Regions from separate parts of the Serratia sp. DFXYC6 genome, predicted to be linked through region 4. Evidence: predicted binding sites of a transcription regulator. Region 4 holds the regulator's gene; each other region holds the start of a gene.
What was found. The regulator PurR, encoded in region 4, represses purine synthesis genes. The targets are predictions, from matches to a motif close to CANGCAAACGTTTGCNTG.
Positions count from the first base shown of each region.

Region 1 (4,592 bases), 1.6 Mb from region 4:
GCGGATTCGATCACGTCCGGGTAGATGGTGCCCTGCGCCAGCCATTTCACCTGCTCTTGCTTGCAGGCTTCTTCGTCGAACACTTCAACGAACACGCGGCCGATGATTTTACGCTTGGCTTCCGGCTCGTCGACGCCCGCCAGCGCGGTCAGGAAGCGGTTTTCCGCCTCGACGTGCACGATGTTCAGGCCGAAGTGGTCGCCGAACATTTCCATCACCTGCTTGGCTTCGTTCAAGCGCAGCAGGCCGTTGTCGACGAACACGCAGGTCAGGCGTTTGCCGATGGCGCGGTGCAGCAGCATCGCGGTGACGGAGGAGTCAACGCCGCCGGACAGGCCGAGGATCACGTGGTCCTCACCCACCTGCTCGCGGATGCGCTCAACTGCATCTTCAATAATGGTGGCCGGCGTCCACAGGGCTTCACACTGGCAGATGTCCAGTACGAAGCGCTCCAGCATGCGCTGGCCCTGACGGGTGTGGGTCACTTCCGGGTGGAACTGCACGCCGTAGAAGCGTTTTTCTTCGTTGGCCATAATGGCGAACGGGCAGGTGTCGGTGCTGGCGACGGTCACGAAGTCGGACGGGATCGCGGTCACTTTGTCGCCGTGGCTCATCCACACGTCCAGCAGCGGTTTGCCGGCCGGGCTGATGGCGTCTTCGATGTCGCGCAGCAGCGCGCTCTCGTTGACGATTTCCACCTGCGCGTAGCCGAACTCGCGTTCGTTGGAGCCCTGCACATGGCCGCCCAGCTGCATCGCCATGGTCTGCATGCCGTAGCACACGCCCAGCACCGGCACGCCGGCGTTGAACACGTAGTCCGGGGCGCGCGGGCTGCCGGCTTCGGTGGTGCTTTCCGGGCCGCCGGACAGGATGATGCCGCTTGGGTTGAATTCGCGGATCTGCGCTTCGCTAACGTCCCAGGCCCACAGTTCGCAGTAAACGCCGATTTCGCGCACGCGGCGGGCGACCAGTTGGGTGTATTGCGAACCGAAGTCCAGTATCAGGATGCGATGCTTATGGATATTTTGTGTCATGTGAGGCGAATTCCAGCAACAAGAGAAAAAGAGCGAAAATGTGTGTTTCGGGATGGGGCTTGGCGCCCCACCCCGGCCTCTCACTCAGGAGAGGTTAAGGCATTAGCCCATGCGGTAGTTCGGTGACTCTTTGGTGATGGTCACGTCGTGCACGTGGCTTTCCTGAATGCCGGCGCCGCTGATGCGCACGAACTCCGCCTTGGTGCGCAGATCGTCGATGGTGGCGCAGCCGGTCAGGCCCATGCAGGAGCGCAGGCCGCCCATCTGCTGGTGCACGATGGCTTTCAGCATGCCTTTATAGGCCACGCGGCCTTCGATACCTTCCGGCACCAGTTTGTCCGCGGCGTTATCGGTCTGGAAGTAACGGTCGGAAGAGCCTTTGGACATCGCGCCCAACGAGCCCATGCCGCGGTAAGATTTGAACGAACGGCCCTGATACAGCTCGATTTCGCCCGGAGATTCTTCGGTGCCCGCCAGCATGGAGCCAACCATCACGCAAGAGGCGCCCGCGGCGATCGCTTTGGCGATATCGCCGGAGAAGCGGATGCCGCCGTCGGCGATAACCGGAATGCCGGTGCCTTCCAGTGCTTCCACCGCGTCGGCGATGGCGGTGATCTGCGGCACGCCCACGCCGGTCACGATGCGGGTGGTGCAGATGGAGCCAGGGCCGATACCCACTTTCACCGCGCTCACGCCGGCTTCAGCCAGCGCTTTGGCGCCCGCGGCGGTCGCGACGTTGCCGCCGACGATCTGCAGATCCGGGTATTTGGCGCGGGTTTCGCGAATGCGCTGCAACACGCCTTCGGAGTGGCCGTGCGAGGAGTCGATCAGCAGCACGTCAACGCCTGCCGCCACCAACGCGTCGACGCGCTCTTCGTTGCCGGCGCCGGCGCCGACCGCCGCGCCCACGCGCAGACGGCCGTGCTCGTCTTTACAGGCGTTCGGCTTACGTTCCGCTTTCTGGAAGTCTTTAACGGTGATCATGCCCAGCAGGTGGAAGCTGTCGTCCACCACCAGCGCTTTTTCTACGCGCTTTTCGTGCATCTTCTGCAGCACCACGTCGCGCGCTTCACCTTCTTTCACGGTGACCAGGCGATCTTTCGGCGTCATCACCGCAGTGACCGGCTGGGTCAGATCGGTCACGAAACGCACGTCGCGGCCGGTGATGATGCCGACCAGCTCGTTGTCTTCGGTAACGACCGGATAACCGGCGAAGCCGTTGCGCGCGGTCAGCTCTTTCACTTCCTGCAGCGTGGTGGCCGGAGTAACGGTCTGCGGGTCGGTGACTACGCCGCTTTCATGTTTCTTCACGCGGCTGACTTCTTCAGCCTGGCGCTCGATGGACATGTTTTTGTGGATGAAGCCCAGGCCGCCTTCCTGCGCCAGCGCGATGGCCAGGCCGGATTCGGTAACGGTATCCATGGCTGCGGACAGCATAGGGATGTTCAGGCGGATGGTTTTGGTCAGTTGAGTGCCGAGCTCTGCGGTGTTAGGCAGAACCGTGGAGTGGGCTGGAACCAGGAGGACGTCGTCAAACGTCAGAGCTTCTTTAGCGATACGTAGCATGGGCAATATCTCACCAGGGTGGGCTGTGAAAAAGATAAAATATTGCCGCGGCATTATACAGAGCGGAATCGGTTGCCTCCAGCACTTTCTTACAAAAAGTCTTGATTACCTTTTTCAGCCATGTAGTATCGACCAATTAAGTGATTGTTTTGAAATTTGATCTGGGTCACATGTCGCTACCTGTTTCGCCTTCCATTTTTACCGTAAGCCGCCTCAATCAGACGGTTCGCCAACTGCTGGAAAGGGAAATGGGGCAGATTTGGCTCTCCGCCGAGATCTCCAACCTCTCCCAGCCCGCCTCCGGCCACTGGTATTTCACGCTGAAAGACGATCGCGCCCAGGTGCGCTGCGCGATGTTCCGCAACAGCAACCGCCGCGTCACCTTCCGGCCGCAAAACGGCCAACAGGTCCTGGTGCGCGCCAGCATCACTCTGTATGAACCGCGCGGCGACTACCAGCTGATCGCCGAGAGCATGCAGCCCGCCGGCGACGGCCTGCTGCAGCAACAGTTCGAGCAGCTGAAACAGCGCCTGAGCGCCGAAGGGCTGTTCGATCAGCAGTTCAAGCAGCCGCTGCCCGCGCCGGCCAAACGCGTCGGGGTGATCACCTCCGCCAGCGGCGCGGCGCTGCACGATATTCTGCAGGTGTTGCAGCGGCGCGATCCGTCGCTGCCGATCGTCATCTACCCCACCTCGGTGCAGGGCGCCGAAGCGCCGATGCAGATCGTGCGCGCCATCGAGGCCGCCAACCGCCGCGATGAATGCGACGTGCTGATCGTCGGCCGCGGCGGCGGTTCGCTGGAGGATCTGTGGAGCTTCAACGACGAACGCGTGGCGCGAGCGATCTTCGCCAGCCGCATTCCGATCGTCAGCGCCGTCGGCCATGAAACCGACGTCACCATCGCCGACTTCGTTGCCGACCTGCGCGCGCCGACCCCATCCGCCGCCGCCGAACTGGTGAGCCGCAATCAGCTTGAGCTGTTGCGCCAGCTGCAGTCGCAGCAGCAGCGGCTGGAGATGGCGATGGATTACTACCTGGCGCAGCGCCAGCAGCAGTTCACCCGCATTCACCACCGTTTACAGCAGCAGCATCCGCATCTGCGCCTGGCGCGTCAGCAGACGCTGCTGTTCAAGCTGCAGCGCCGGATGGAAGACGGCATGCAGCAACAGCTGCGCCTGGCCGCCCGCCGCAGCGAGCGCGCCCAGCAGCGGCTGGCGCAGGTGCAGCCGCAGGGCCGCATTCACCGCTACCAACAGCGCGTGCAGCAGCAGGAATACCGTCTGCAGCAGGCGATGGAGCGGCAGCTCAACGCCTACCGCCAGCGCTTCGGCGTGGCCTGCAGCCAGCTGGAGACCGTCAGCCCGCTGGCGACGCTGGCACGCGGCTACAGCGTGACGCAAACTCCGCGCGGCGAGCTGCTGAAAACCACCAAGCAGGCGCAGGTCGGCGAACTGCTGAAAACCCGCCTGCAGGATGGTTGGGTGGAAAGCGAGGTGAAAACCATCACCGTCGCTAAAAAGCCGCGCAAGAAGCGCGCGGCCGAGTAAGCCCTACTCCAGCGTAAAACGCTCGCCCGGTTCGCCGTTCACCCACAGCGCGCGCGTTTCGCCTTCCGGCAGGCTGAGCGTCAGCGTGCGCCAGGCCGGACGAAAACGCCCTTCCGTCGCGATGTCCAGCATGATGCGCTGATGGTCGCAGCGCATTTCCCAGCGCAGCCACAGCGCATCGCCCTGCCGCCAACCGTCGCTTTCGCCGTCGTCCTCAAACAACAGCCCGCTGCTCACGCCGCCCCCCTTGAGCGGAAACAGCCGCAGCTCGCGCCGATCGTCGGCGGCCACGTCCACATGCGCCAGCCGCTGCGACAGCGGCAGCGCCGCCCCGGCGCGCACCAGCAGCGGCAGACGCTCCAACGGCGCCGCCAGCGTCACCGTCTGCCCGCCGCCGAACCACTGGCCGCTGTAGAAGCAGTACCAGCCTTCGCCATTATCCGGC
Region 1 covers NZ_JBXUNV010000001.1:149,306-153,897, reverse strand. The annotation lists gene guaA (glutamine-hydrolyzing GMP synthase) at 1-1,034, opposite strand, end outside; gene guaB (IMP dehydrogenase) at 1,137-2,600, opposite strand; gene xseA (exodeoxyribonuclease VII large subunit) at 2,771-4,147, shown strand; gene AC2CGQ_RS00755 (glycoside hydrolase family 31 protein) at 4,151-4,592, opposite strand, start outside.
Region 1: a site for PurR is predicted at 2,662-2,679, ahead of guaB (IMP dehydrogenase). Genes of this name have one in related genera too.

Region 2 (4,592 bases), 1.3 Mb from region 4:
AGGCGCGATCGACATGATCGTTCGCCGTCCGGAAATGCGCCAAACGTTGGCGAGCATTCTGTCCAAGCTGACCAACCAGCCGCAGCCGCATTTCGATGAGGCCGCGCCGGTCATTGAGCCGGAGCAGCAGGCCGACGCCTGAGGCAAAGACAGATCCCGCCCGGGCTCAGCCGCCACTTTGTGGCTAAGTGACGGCTGATGCCCGCTCTCCGCCGGCCGTAGCCTATCCGCTGCGGTTGGCAGGCTGGCGGCAGTCACGAAGCGCATCGCCTTTACCGCGGTGAGGGTGGTGCCCTGATGGATTAATGAACCCAAGTTCAGTGATGGGACTCATGCAAAACCACCAAATTCCCCAAGCCACGTCGCCATTAAGCTCGTGGCTTTATTATCTGGAACGTCTGCACAGCCAGGCGATCGAACTCGGCCTTGAGCGCGTACAGCGCGTCGCGGCGCATCTGGATTTACTGACCCCCGCACCCACGGTGTTCACCGTTGCCGGCACCAACGGCAAAGGCACCACCTGTCGCACCCTTGAAGCTATTCTGCTGGCCGCCGGCCTGCGCGTCGGCGTCTACAGTTCGCCGCATCTGGTGCGCTATACCGAACGCGTGCGCATTCAGGGGGAAGAGCTGAGCGAAGCGGAGCACAGCCGCTCGTTCGCCGCCATTGAAGCCGGCCGCGGCGAAACGTCGCTGACCTATTTCGAATTCGGCACCCTGTCGGCGCTGCAGCTGTTCAAACAGGCGCGGCTCGACGTGGTGATCCTGGAAGTGGGCCTGGGCGGGCGCCTCGACGCCACCAACATCGTCGATCCGAGCGTGGCGGTGATCACCAGCATTGCGCTCGATCACACCGACTGGCTGGGTAACGATCGCGAAAGCATCGGCCGTGAAAAGGCCGGTATTTTTCGCAGCGGCAAACCGGCGGTGGTCGGTGAACCCGACATGCCGGACAGCATTCGCCAGGTTGCCGAAACGCTGGGCGCGCCGCTGTCTCGCCGCGGCGAAGCCTGGCGCTTCAGCGAGCAGGGCGATCGCTGGCAGTGGCAGGGCGGCGACACGCTGCTGACCGATCTGCCGACGCCGAACGTACCGCTGGCCAACGCCGCTACCGCGTTGGCGGCGCTCAACTGTTCTCCGCTGGAAATCGACGAACGCGCGATTTTCACCGGCCTGCAGCAGGCGACGCTGCCTGGGCGCTTCCAGATCGTGCGGCGTGAGCCGACGCTGATCCTCGATGTGGCGCACAATCCGCACGCCGCCGGCTATCTGGCCGGGCGTCTGGCCAAACTGCCGCGCAACGGCGGCAAGGTGCGCGCGGTGGTGGGCATGCTGTCGGATAAGGACATCGCCGGCACGCTGGCCTGCCTCAGCGAGCAGGTGGATGAATGGTACTGCGCGCCGCTCGACGGGCCGCGCGGCGCCAGCGTCGAACAGCTGGCGCAACATCTGACGGAACCGCGCCGCTTTAATGATGTCGAAACTGCCTGGCGGCAGGCTATGCAGGATGCTGATAAACAGGATATTGTGATCGTCTGTGGATCGTTCCACACCGTGGCGCAGGTGATGGCGGCGTCAGACGAGATGCGGGGAGTGTGAGTGGCGAGTAAATTTCAGAACCGACTGGTCGGAACCGTGATTCTGGTGGCGCTGGGGGTGATCATCCTGCCAGGGTTGCTGGACGGTAAAAAGAAGCATTACGAGGATGAATTCGCGGCCATTCCGTTGGTGCCGAAGGCGGGCGACGTCGAAGAGAACGACGTGCTGCCACCGGTGACACAACCGCTACCGGCGCAGCCGCCGGAAGGGGCGGGCGCGCTGGTCGAACAGCAGGCGGCCAACGAAGCGGCGGCGCAGCAGGCGGTGCGGCAAGGTGCTCAGCAGCCGGCGCAGGTGGCGCCGCCACCGGTCGAGACGCGTCCTCAGCCGGTGCCGCAGCCCAAGCCGAAACCGGTAGAAACCAAACCGGTGGAAGTGAAACCGAAACCGGCGCCGCAACCGAAACCGGTGGAAGTGAAGCCGGTACCGAAGCCGGAGCCGACGCCGAAACCTGAACCGACGCCGCAGCCGAAACCGGCGGAAGAAAAAGCGCCGGCCGGGCAAGCCTACGTTGTGCAGCTCGGGGCGTTGAAAAATGCCGCCAAGGCGAACGAGATTGTCGCCTCGCTGCGCCTCTCGGGCTATCGCGCCTTTACCGTGCCGTCAACGCCGGTGCAGGGGCAGATCACCCGCATCTACGTCGGCCCGGATGCCTCCAAGCAGAAGCTGCAGGCGGCGCTGCCGTCGCTGAACTCGATCAGCGGGCTGAGCGGGCAGGTGAAGCCGTACGGCCGTTAAACCCCGCAGGGGCGCAGCACGATGCGCCCCTGAATTAAGGAGTGGTGGAGAGAAAGCGAGAAAAACCGCGCCTTTTACAGGCGAAATCACCTATGTAGGCGCGGCGATTGGGAATTTTTTGATCGCCGCTTTTTATTTGTAACGTGGTAGGAAATCCCCTACGCAAACGTTTTCTTTTTCTGTTAGAATTCGCCGCGAATTGGATGCAGGGGCGATTCATCATTGGAATAGTTCATGGTCTGGATTGATTACGTCATTATAGCGGTGATTGGATTTTCGGCTCTGGTGAGCCTGATCCGAGGGTTTGTTCGCGAAGCATTGTCACTTGTGACATGGGGATGTGCGTTTTTTGTTGCCAGCCATTTCTACTCTTACCTTGCGGTCTATTTCACTCGTTTTGAAGATGAACTGGTGCGAAACGGCATCGCGATCGCGATTTTGTTCATCGCGACCTTGATCGTAGGGGCTATTGTTAACTATGTGATTAGCTCACTGGTAGAGAAAACCGGGTTGTCGGGCACCGACCGGGTGTTGGGCATCTGCTTCGGCGCGCTGCGCGGAGTATTGATCGTCGCGGCGATCCTGTTCTTCCTGGATACCTTTACCGGCTTTTCACAGAGTGCCGACTGGAAACAGTCGCAGCTCATTCCCCAGTTCAGTTACGTCATCAGGTGGTTCTTTGACTACCTGCAGAGCACGTCGAGTTTCTTGCCGACCCAATTGCCGGGGCGGTAGCGCTGATGAGGAAAAGACAACATGTGCGGTATTGTCGGTATCGCCGGTTTCATGCCGGTAAACCAGTCGATTTATGATGCGCTGACGGTGCTTCAGCACCGTGGCCAGGATGCCGCAGGCATCGTCACCATTGACGCCCACAACGGGTTCCGTTTGCGCAAAGCCAACGGCCTGGTGAAGGATGTATTTGAGGCGCGCCATATGCAACGCTTGCAGGGCAACATGGGCATTGGCCATGTGCGTTACCCGACGGCCGGCAGCTCGAGCGCCTCTGAGGCCCAGCCTTTCTACGTCAACTCGCCGTTCGGCATTACGCTGGCCCACAATGGCAACCTGACCAACGCCCATGAGCTGCGCCAAAAGCTGTTCGAAAGCGGCCGCCGCCATGTCAACACCACCTCCGACTCGGAAATCCTGCTGAACGTGCTGGCCAGCGAGCTGGATCGCTTCCCGCATTATCCGCTGGAGGCCGACAACATCTTTACCGCGGTCGCCGCCATGCATCAGCAACTGCGCGGCGCTTACGCCTGCGTGGCGATGATTATCGGCCACGGCCTGCTGGCGTTCCGCGACCCGTACGGCATTCGTCCGCTGGTGATCGGCAAGCGCACGCTGGAAGATGGCCGCAGCGAGTATATGGTGGCTTCCGAGAGCGTGGCGCTGGATACCCTGGGCTTTGAATTCCTGCGCGACGTGGCGCCGGGCGAAGCGGTGTACATCACCACCAAGGGCCAGTTGTTCACCCGCCAGTGCGCAGAGAATCCGAAAACCAATCCGTGCCTGTTCGAATACGTCTATTTCGCGCGCCCGGACTCCTTTATGGACAAGATCTCGGTCTACAGCGCCCGCGTGCGCATGGGCCAGAAGCTGGGTGAGAAGATTGCCCGCGAATGGGAAGATCTGGACATCGACGTGGTGATCCCGATCCCGGAAACCTCCTGCGACATCGCGCTGGAGATCGCGCGCATTCTCGACAAACCCTACCGCCAGGGCTTTGTGAAGAACCGCTACGTCGGCCGCACCTTTATCATGCCGGGCCAGCAGGCGCGTCGTCAGTCGGTGCGCCGCAAGCTGAACGCCAACCGCGCCGAGTTCCGCGACAAGAACGTGCTGTTGGTGGATGATTCCATCGTGCGCGGCACGACTTCAGAGCAGATCGTCGAGATGGCGCGCGAAGCGGGCGCCAAGCGCGTGTACCTGGCTTCCGCCGCGCCGGAAGTGCGTTTCCCTAACGTCTACGGTATCGACATGCCGAGCGCCAACGAACTGATCGCCCACGGGCGCGAAGTGGATGAAATCCGCCAAATCATCGGCGCCGATGGGCTGATCTTCCAGGACCTCGACGATCTGATCGAAGCGGTGCGTGAAGAAAACCCGGACATCACCCAGTTCGAATGCTCGGTATTCAACGGCATCTACGTGACCAAAGACGTCGATCAAAGCTATCTGGAATACCTGGAGTCGCTGCGTAACGACGACGCCAAGGCGCTGCGGGGACAAACCGAAGCGGAAAATCTGGAA
Region 2 covers NZ_JBXUNV010000001.1:461,928-466,519, forward strand. The annotation lists gene accD (acetyl-CoA carboxylase, carboxyltransferase subunit beta) at 1-142, shown strand, start outside; gene folC (bifunctional tetrahydrofolate synthase/dihydrofolate synthase) at 333-1,598, shown strand; gene dedD (cell division protein DedD) at 1,599-2,336, shown strand; gene cvpA (colicin V production protein) at 2,571-3,071, shown strand; gene purF (amidophosphoribosyltransferase) at 3,093-4,592, shown strand, end outside.
Region 2: a site for PurR is predicted at 2,496-2,513, ahead of cvpA (colicin V production protein). Genes of this name have one in related genera too.

Region 3 (4,592 bases), 610 kb from region 4:
CGCCAAGGATATCGCCGGGACGGATCTTCGCCTTGCGGCCGCCGTCGATGCACAGCGTCACCATCTCTGCCTCCAGCGAGCCGTTGGCCGCCCCGCTCAGCTCGGACACCGGCGCCCAATCGACGGTCATCTGCAGGTAGTCTTCAATCGCATGCGCCCGCGCCATCTCCTGCGGCGTGCACAGGCTGATCGCCAGCCCGCTCATGCCGGCGCGGCCGGTGCGGCCGATACGGTGCACATGCACTTCGGGATCGAACGCCAGTTCGTAGTTAACCACCAGCTCCAGCTCTTTGATGTCCAGCCCGCGAGCGGCGACGTCGGTCGCCACCAACACTCGGCAACTGCGATTGGCGAAGCGCACCAACACCTGATCGCGGTCGCGCTGCTCCAGATCGCCATGCAGCGCCAGCGCGCTGATGCCGCGGGCCTCCAGGGCCTCAAGCACTGTCTGACAATCGCGCTTGGTATTGCAGAACACCACGCAGGACGCGGGTTGATGGTAGCGAATGGCCGACACCAGGAGCGCCGGACGCTGCTCGCGCGTAGTCTCATAAAAGCGTTGTTCGATAGCGGTCTGCGCTTCGTCATCGTCCACTTCGACGCTCAGCGGCTGACGCTGAACACGCTCGCTGATGCGTTCGATGCCCGCCGGATAAGTGGCGGAAAACAACAGCGTCTGACGCTGCGGCGGCGTGTAGCTGATCACATCGTCGATATCGTCGGCGAAACCCATATCCAACATGCGGTCGGCCTCATCCAGCACCAACACCTTCAGCTCGTCCAGCAGCAGCGTTTTCTTGCGCAGATGCTCCTGAATGCGCCCCGGCGTCCCCACCACGATGTGTGGCGCGTGCACCAGCGAGTCGAGCTGCGGCCCCATCGGTTGGCCACCGCACAGCGTCAGAATTTTGATGTTTTGCGTGAAACGCGCCAGGCGACGCAGCTCTTTGCTCACCTGATCGGCCAACTCGCGAGTGGGGCAGAGCACCAGCGCCTGCGTGGCAACCTGAGTAACGACGATGTTATTCAGCAAGCCAATGCCGAATGCCGCCGTTTTGCCGCTGCCGGTTTTCGCCTTGGCGCGCACGTCTCGCCCTTGCAGGATAGCGGGCAACGCGGCGGCCTGCACCGGCGTCATTTTGGCGTACCCCAGTTCGTTGAGGTTGGCCAACTGTTCGGCTGGCAGAGGCAGAGAAGAAAAAGAAACTGTGCTCACGGCGATAACTCTTATAAGACGAATGGAATGGCGGCGCGCCCGCAGGTTGGCGCCGAATCAGCGGTAAATGATAACAGAGATGGGCGGCGTTACGGGCTGCGGGCATAAAAAAACCCGCCGGCGGCGGGTTTCTTGGCGGCTCAGTCGTTAAATCGCAACGACGTTGGCTGCAGCTGGGCCACGTTGGCTGTCCTGGATGGAGAATTCAACCTGCTGGCCTTCAGCCAGAGTCTTGAAACCATCGCTAACGATAGCGGAAAAATGAACGAAAACGTCTTTAGAGCCGTCGGCAGGCGTGATGAAGCCGAAACCTTTGCTTTCGTTGAACCATTTAACGTGACCAGTGATCTTGCTCATTTGTGTTTCCTTTACTTGATAAACCTGCCTTGACGGCACGAGACGCGAAAACCTTGCTATATATAGGCCTTCTTTCGCCGTCGCTTATTAACGCACAATCGCCCAGGCAGGGCAAATATTTCTGCTTGTTATAAAAACAGTAAGTTAGCAACAAACCTGGCGCGGTGGCTGTGAACGCAATCGTTTTCGTATATACTGCCCGCCGATCATCAATCCGCTTACTTTCACCGATCCAGGTACGAAACTATGTTAACGATTGGAACCGCCCTGCGCCCTTCCGCCACCCGCGTTATGTTGCTCGGCTCCGGGGAGCTGGGTAAAGAAGTCGCCATTGAATGCCAGCGCCTCGGTCTGGAAGTGATCGCCGTCGATCGCTATGCCGACGCCCCCGCCATGCATGTGGCGCACCGCAGTCACGTCATCAATATGCTGGACGGTGACGCGTTGAAAGCCGTTATCGAACAAGAGCGGCCGGACTATATCGTTCCCGAAATCGAAGCGATCGCCACCGCCATGCTGGTGGAACTTGAACGTCAGGGCCACCGCGTGGTGCCCTGCGCCGAAGCCACGCGCCTGACCATGAACCGCGAAGGCATCCGCCGTCTGGCGGCGGAAGAACTTGGCCTGCCCACCTCCAGCTATCGCTTTGCCGACAGCGAAGCGGCTTTCCGGCAGGCGGTCGAGCACATCGGCTACCCGTGCATCGTCAAACCGGTGATGAGTTCTTCCGGCAAAGGGCAAAGCCTGATCCGCGCGCCTGAGCAGCTGCAAAGCGCCTGGGATTACGCGCAACAGGGTGGACGCGCCGGCGGCGGCCGGGTGATCGTCGAAGGGTTGGTAAGATTTGATTTTGAAATTACGTTGCTGACCATCAGCGCCGTGGACGGCGTACATTTCTGCGAGCCGATCGGCCATCGTCAGGAAGACGGAGATTATCGCGAATCCTGGCAACCGCAGCGCATGTCAGCCACGGCGTTGAGCCGTGCTCAGGCTATTGCGGAGAAGGTGGTGAAAGCCCTGGGCGGGTTCGGCCTGTTCGGCGTGGAGCTGTTCGTCTGCGGCGACGATGTGATCTTCAGCGAAGTGTCTCCGCGGCCGCACGATACCGGCATGGTTACGTTGATCTCACAGGATCTGTCCGAGTTCGCCCTGCACGTTCGCGCGTTTCTCGGGTTGCCGATTGGCGCCATCCGCCAGTTCGGCCCTTCCGCTTCGGCGGTGATCCTGCCGCAGCTCACCAGCAGCGATGTGCGTTTCAGCGGACTGGAAAATGCGCTGCACGGGCACAACCAGCTGCGCCTGTTCGGCAAACCGGAGATCGCCGGGCAACGTCGTTTGGGCGTAGCGCTGGCGACGGCGAACACGACGGAACTGGCGGTGGAGCAAGCGAAACAAGCCGCCGCCGCCGTGACGGTCAACGGCTGATACTCACGGGGCCGCTTGCGCGGCCCCGATAACGTCAATAGTCTTCGTCTTCTTCAGCATCGTCATCCCGCGACGCCTCCGGTGCGGCCTCATGTTGCTCGTCTTCGTCATCGAACAATACCGCAACCTGAGCACCCTGATGCTTCTCGCGAATTTCCTGCGCAACGCGAGCAATGGCCTCACCGCTGCTCATGCCCTGCTCCATCAGTTGATGGATGCGATCCGCCGCTTCCTGCTGCTCCGCGTGATTCAGTAATGGCATACCTGCATGCATGTGTCGTTCTCTCCGGCAAAAGGGAGAAGGAGTATACGCGCTAACGCGGCGGATCCCAACGTCTGGTGCGTCAGGCCGGTTGCGAACAGCCGTTATCGTTGCGCCACTGCTTCAGGCGATGCCGCCACAGCATGACATGCCACCCCTGCTTCAGGCCGCGCGCATTGGCGAACATCGCTCTGTCGATACCACGCTGATAGAACTCTTCGGTGATCTGACTCTGAGCGGCCGGTTCCGGCTCGCGACGAATGCTGTGGCAAATGCCCAGCGCTTCGCGGGTGATTTGCCAATGGAAAGCCGGACGAATGACGATAGTGCCCGCATAGCGCTGGTTGAGCCGCTCCAGCATGTCGACGATTTTCATATAGTGGCGTTGATACTCCACGTTCGCCTTACCGATGCGACGACGATTACTGATCGACTTGTCGTGCACCCGTTGACGGTACAGCGGCGTACTTAAATATTTGACCCGTTTGGCATTAAACATGACTTCTGTCGTCCAGGGAATATCCTGGTGATGTAACCCCGGCTCGAAATAAAGCCGATGCTGGCGAATAAAGTCGAGGCGATATATTGCCAGCCATACAACGTGAATAAACTTTCGCGATTTCAGCGCACGTTCAAACCACTGCACGCCACTGATCACATCGGTGGTACGCAAACGCGCCTCGGGAAAAATCGGCTGCAATTCATCTTGGCTGGTGAAATAGCGCTCGCCATTACATTGCATCACGTCTAATTGGTGTTTTTCCGCCTGTTCCAGCAGCGTGGAATACATCTCCGGCGCCAGCAAGTCGTCGGCATCGGGAAACGCCACATATTTGCCTTGGGCAACGGCAAGCCCGGCATTACGCGCGTTAGAAACGCCGGCATTGGCCTGATCGATCACACGAATATGCGGATGTACCGCCGCGTAACGGTGCGCGATCTCTCCTGAACCGTCAGTGGAACCATCGTTGACGATGATCACCTCCAACCGTTGCTCGCGCTGGGCCAGCAGCGAGGCCAGGAAAGGCTCCAATAATTCCCCCGCATTGTGCATCGGGACGATCACGCTCAGCATTAACGACATAGTCAGCTCTTCAATGATAATGTAACAAAATAATAATTTTATTTTTCTAAAAGACTCATTCGGCCTGCGTAGGCTTGGGATAGGCGTGAAACACTGCAAATTCCCGCGCTGGCTAATGGGACCGAACTGGCCTTTCTTTCTCAAACCCACGCCAGAAAAGCGCTGAGTAATTAAGCCATTAATTCCAAAGGGCGGCGACGTTGCTAAAATCGGGCATAGCAACATCTCCCCCGCTTCTAATAACAAGC
Region 3 covers NZ_JBXUNV010000001.1:1,126,717-1,131,308, reverse strand. The annotation lists gene dbpA (ATP-dependent RNA helicase DbpA) at 1-1,216, opposite strand, end outside; gene cspE (transcription antiterminator/RNA stability regulator CspE) at 1,364-1,573, opposite strand; gene purT (formate-dependent phosphoribosylglycinamide formyltransferase) at 1,820-2,998, shown strand; gene AC2CGQ_RS05540 (YoaH family protein) at 3,033-3,272, opposite strand; gene AC2CGQ_RS05535 (glycosyltransferase) at 3,343-4,344, opposite strand.
Region 3: a site for PurR is predicted at 1,747-1,764, ahead of purT (formate-dependent phosphoribosylglycinamide formyltransferase). Genes of this name have one in related genera too.

Region 4 (4,592 bases):
TGACGCGGTCGCGCGCACCGGCAGTTTCAGCGCGGCGGCGCAGGAGCTGCACCGGGTGCCGTCGGCGGTGAGCTATACCGTGCGGCAACTGGAACAATGGCTTGCGGTGCCGCTGTTTGAGCGGCGTCACCGTGATGTGGAGTTGACGCCGGCCGGCGCGCTGTTTATCAAGGATGCGAGAGTTGTTATCAAAAAAATGCTCGACACCCGTCGCCACTGTCAGCAGGTGGCCAACGGGTGGCGCGGCCAGCTGAATATCGCAGTCGACATCATCGTCAAACCCCAGCGCAGCCGCCAGCTGGTGCTGGATTTCTACCGCCATTTCCCCGATGTTGAACTGATGCTGCAACCCGAAGTGTTCAACGGCGTTTGGGATGCGTTGGTGGACGGCAGGGTGGACATGGCGATCGGCGCCACGCGCGCGGTGCCGGTCGGCGGCGGCTTTGCCTTCCGCGATATGGGCTACATGAACTGGCTGTGCGTAGTCAGCCCACAGCATCCGCTGGCGCAGCTGGCAGGGCCGTTAAATGACGATCGGTTGAGGCCGTACCCTGCGCTTTGTCTGGAAGACACCTCGCGCAATCTGCCCAAGCGCGTCACCTGGACGCTGGATAACCAGCGGCGGCTGGTGGTGCCGGACTGGACATCGGCGCTCGACTGTCTGTGCGCCGGGCTGTGCGTCGGCATGATGCCGGCGCATCGGGCGCTGCCGCTGGTGCAGCGCGGTGAGCTGAAGGCGTTGCAGCTGCAGCAGCCGTTTCCCGCCAGCCCTTGCTGCCTGACCTGGCAGCAGGATAAACCGTCGCCGGCGATGAGTTGGCTGCTGGCGTATCTGGGCGATGGCGAGACGCTGAATCAGGAGTGGCTGAGCGAGGCGGCGCCGGAAGCCGTGCAGGCTTCCGGCTCAGGGGATTAGCGGCGGTAGTCGATGAACGGACCGTCGGCGACCGAACGGCGTTCCACCAGCTTCGGATGCACTTCGATCACCTGCGATTCTTCGCGCTTGCTGATGATGCGATCCAGCAGCATGGTGAAGGCCATTTCTCCCAGGCGCTCTTTAGGCTGGTGAATGGTGGTCAGCGCTGGAGTGAAGTAGCGGGCGTTGCGCACGTTGTCATAGCCGATCACGGAAATATCCTGCGGCACTCGCAGCCCCAGCTCATCAGCGGCGCAGATGGCGCCCATCGCCATGATGTCGCCGCCGCAAAATACCGCGGTCGGCCGCTGTTTTTGCGACAGGATTTGGTGCATCGCCTTGTAGCCGGACTCCGGCTCGAAGTCACCCTGGACGATCCACTCTTCGCGAATGTCGATATGCGCTTCCTGCAGCGCCTTCATAAAGCCCTGATGACGGCCGCCGCCGGTGTTGCGCGACAGCTGGCCCGGGATGGCGCCGATATCGCGGTGACCGCGCTCGATCAGGTAACGGCCGGCCAGATAGCCGCCTTCGAACGCGTTATCGATGATGGTGTCGGTGAAGTCGCCGCGCGCAGCGCCCCAGTCCATCACCACCATCGGGATATTACGGTAGTCCTCCAGCATGCCCAGCAGTTGATCCGGGTATTCGGAACACATGACCAGCAGGCCGTCGACGCGCTTTTGCGCCAGCATCGCCAGGTAGGCGCGCTGCTTGTCCAGATTGTTGTGCGAGTTGCACAGGATCAGGGTGTAACCTTTGCTGTAGCAGCTGTTTTCCACCGCCTCGATCACTTCGGCAAAATAGGGCGCTTCGCTCGAGGTGGCCAGCAGACCGATAGACTTGGTGTGATTGACTTTCAGGCTGCGCGCCACGGCGCTCGGCGAGTAGTGCAGCTCTTTGATCGCGGCCCACACGGCCGCTTTGGTCTCTTCGGCGACGAAACGAGTCTTATTGATGACGTGCGAAACGGTGGTGGTGGAAACGCCCGCGCGTTTGGCCACATCTTTAATCGTTGCCATGTAAGGAATGACTCCTGAACTCACATGTTTACAGCATGTAAGTGTGATGTTAATCGTTTGCCTACGTAGATCCTTCTCCAGAGAAGCGAAAACTGAGTTTTTAGTGTGTTGAAGTCTTCAGCGCTTAATCAGGAGGGGCATGGATGCCGGTACGCAGTTGTGAACTGCGAATTTTGTCGCATATTGAACAAAAGTGGAAGAGGTAATCGAGATTATAAACCGGGAAATGATAACAAGATTTTATCGGCGAACTGTGGGAAAATGATTTGACGTACTAATTGTGCGCCTTTTATCCTTAGGAAAGCCCATTTTAAAGGAGTTGTCATGGATACCGATCTGAAGATGTCTCTGTTCACTACCGTCGGCGCGTTGGCGATGATCATCGCTTTCAGCTTTGTCGCCGCGTTGAACTGATCTCCCGCCGGTTTTAAAAAAGGCGCAGCCTGGCTGCGCCTCGTCACTTCGGCAAGGCCTGCGTTTACGCCAGGTTTTCCGCCGCAAATTTCCAGTTGACCAACGCCCAGAAGTTTTCCAGGTATTTTGGACGCGCATTGCGGTAATCGATGTAATACGCGTGTTCCCACACGTCAACGGTCAGCAGCGGTTTATCTTCACCGGTCAGCGGAGTTGCCGCGTTGGAGGTGTTGACGATCGCCAGCGCACCGTCTGGTTTTTTCACCAGCCAGGTCCAGCCGGCGCCGAAGTTTTTCACGGCGGCATCGGTGAACTGCTCTTTGAACGCAGCGAAAGAGCCGAAGGATTTGACGATCGCCGCCGCCAGTTCGCCCTGCGGTTCACCGCCGCCCTGTGGCGACAGGCAGTGCCAGTAGAAGGTGTGGTTCCACACCTGCGCGGCGTTGTTGAACACGCCGCCGTTGGAGGTCTTGATGATCTCTTCGAGCGATTTGCCCTCGAACTCGCTGCCTTTCACCAGGTTGTTCAGGTTAACCACGTAGGTATTGTGGTGTTTGCCGTAGTGGTATTCCAGGGTCTCGGCGGAGATGTGCGGCTCGAGCGCGTTTTTCTCATACGGTAATGCAGGTAATTCAAACGACATTGCTTCCTCCTTTACAGCGCCACTTTCTTCCCGCCCAGGCGGGAGCCAGATGGGCCGTTTTTTATTGTGGTCATTCAATCTTAACAATTTTCATCATAAAAAACAGGAGGAAAAGCGAGAAATGCGCGTGGGGGAGTGCGATGGGCGATAGCTTGAGCAGGCGGTTGCGACCGGGGCCGCAACCGCGCAGAACAGGGAATTAACGGATGGTTTTCGGCGTCACTACGCGGCGTGCGCCGATGTAATGGTTTTGCCAATAATCGTTGTCGAGCTGGCTGATGCGGATCTCTTCGCCGGTGCGCGGCGACTGGATGAATTTGCCGTTGCCGAGATAGACGCCGACATGGTCCGCCACGCCGCGGTTGTTGATGCGGAAGAACACCAAATCGCCGCTTTCCAGTTCGCTTTTCTTGATCGGCGCCGCGTCGCGAAGGTGATACATTTCGTTGGCGGTGCGCGGCATCTTGATTTTCACCACGTCCTTATAGGCGTAATAGATAAGGCCGCTGCAGTCGAAGCCGGTGCGCGGCGAGCTGCCGCCCCAGCGGTAAGGCTTGCCCATCTGATCCATCAGCTTGGCCATCGCGGTCTGTTTGGCATGCTGGTAACGTTTTTTGTGCGCCGGGCTGAGTTTTAACGGCTTTTCTTCACGCGCCAGTTTGGCGGTGGCCATACCGGCGTCGCGGTGGCGGCCATAGCCTTTTTTATAGCCCTTTTTCGGCGGGGTGACTTTAATCTTGGCGGTTTTCTGCGCTTTGGCCTTGGGTTTGGCGCTGACGATCTTTTTCGCGCTTTTCTCGCTTTTGGCCTTGGCGGTCTTGGTTTTTTTCTCGGGGGCCGTCACTTTGGCTTTTTTGGCGGCTTTATCCGCTTTCTTTTTTCTGCGGTCATCGGGCCGCGCTTCATTAGCATGGCTTTTACGCTGCTCGGCGGCAACGCGCGCCTGTGGCGCAGCGTGCGCCAAATTGAAGAAGAGCTGCGTAAACAGCAGCGCAAAGAGCGTAAGAATTAAACGCATGTCGACGTCACCAACCTTGGCCCCGAAACGGATATCGAAAGAGTTACAGTATTCCCGAACTTCACCATATAAAACAGCGAAGAACTCATAAATAATAATCCATATTGTGAGAAAACGTTAATGACATTTTTTTTGGTTTAAAATCAGCCTGTTGATGTATAAAAAAGCGCCAGGCGACGGTGGCGGATATAATTAAGCCGCGCCGGCATCGCGGCGCAATATATTAGTGAAATGGTCGGATTAAAAATGTTATTCTCAACGTATGTTTTGACCGGAATGACGTGGCCGGTGAAACGCGATCGGCGGCGGGCGAATATCCTTGCAAAAGATGGCGTTTTCTTGCGACTGTTCCAGCCGCTACAATAGCCCGCGTGATGCATGTTGTAGCCATGAAATGTGGCTTGAGGAAGCAATAAATGACGACGACACTTGAAAAAATTCAGCACCAGATCGCTGAAAACCCGATTCTGCTCTACATGAAAGGTTCGCCAAAGCTGCCGAGCTGCGGCTTTTCCGCGCAGGCTGTGCAAGCGCTGTCCGCCTGCGGCGAGCGTTTCGCCTATGTGGACATTTTGCAGA
Region 4 covers NZ_JBXUNV010000001.1:1,733,719-1,738,310, reverse strand. The annotation lists gene punR (DNA-binding transcriptional activator PunR) at 1-916, shown strand, start outside; gene purR (HTH-type transcriptional repressor PurR) at 913-1,938, opposite strand; gene cydH (cytochrome bd-I oxidase subunit CydH) at 2,263-2,352, shown strand; gene sodB (superoxide dismutase [Fe]) at 2,417-2,995, opposite strand; gene AC2CGQ_RS08380 (C40 family peptidase) at 3,195-4,013, opposite strand; gene AC2CGQ_RS08375 (Grx4 family monothiol glutaredoxin) at 4,430-4,592, shown strand, end outside.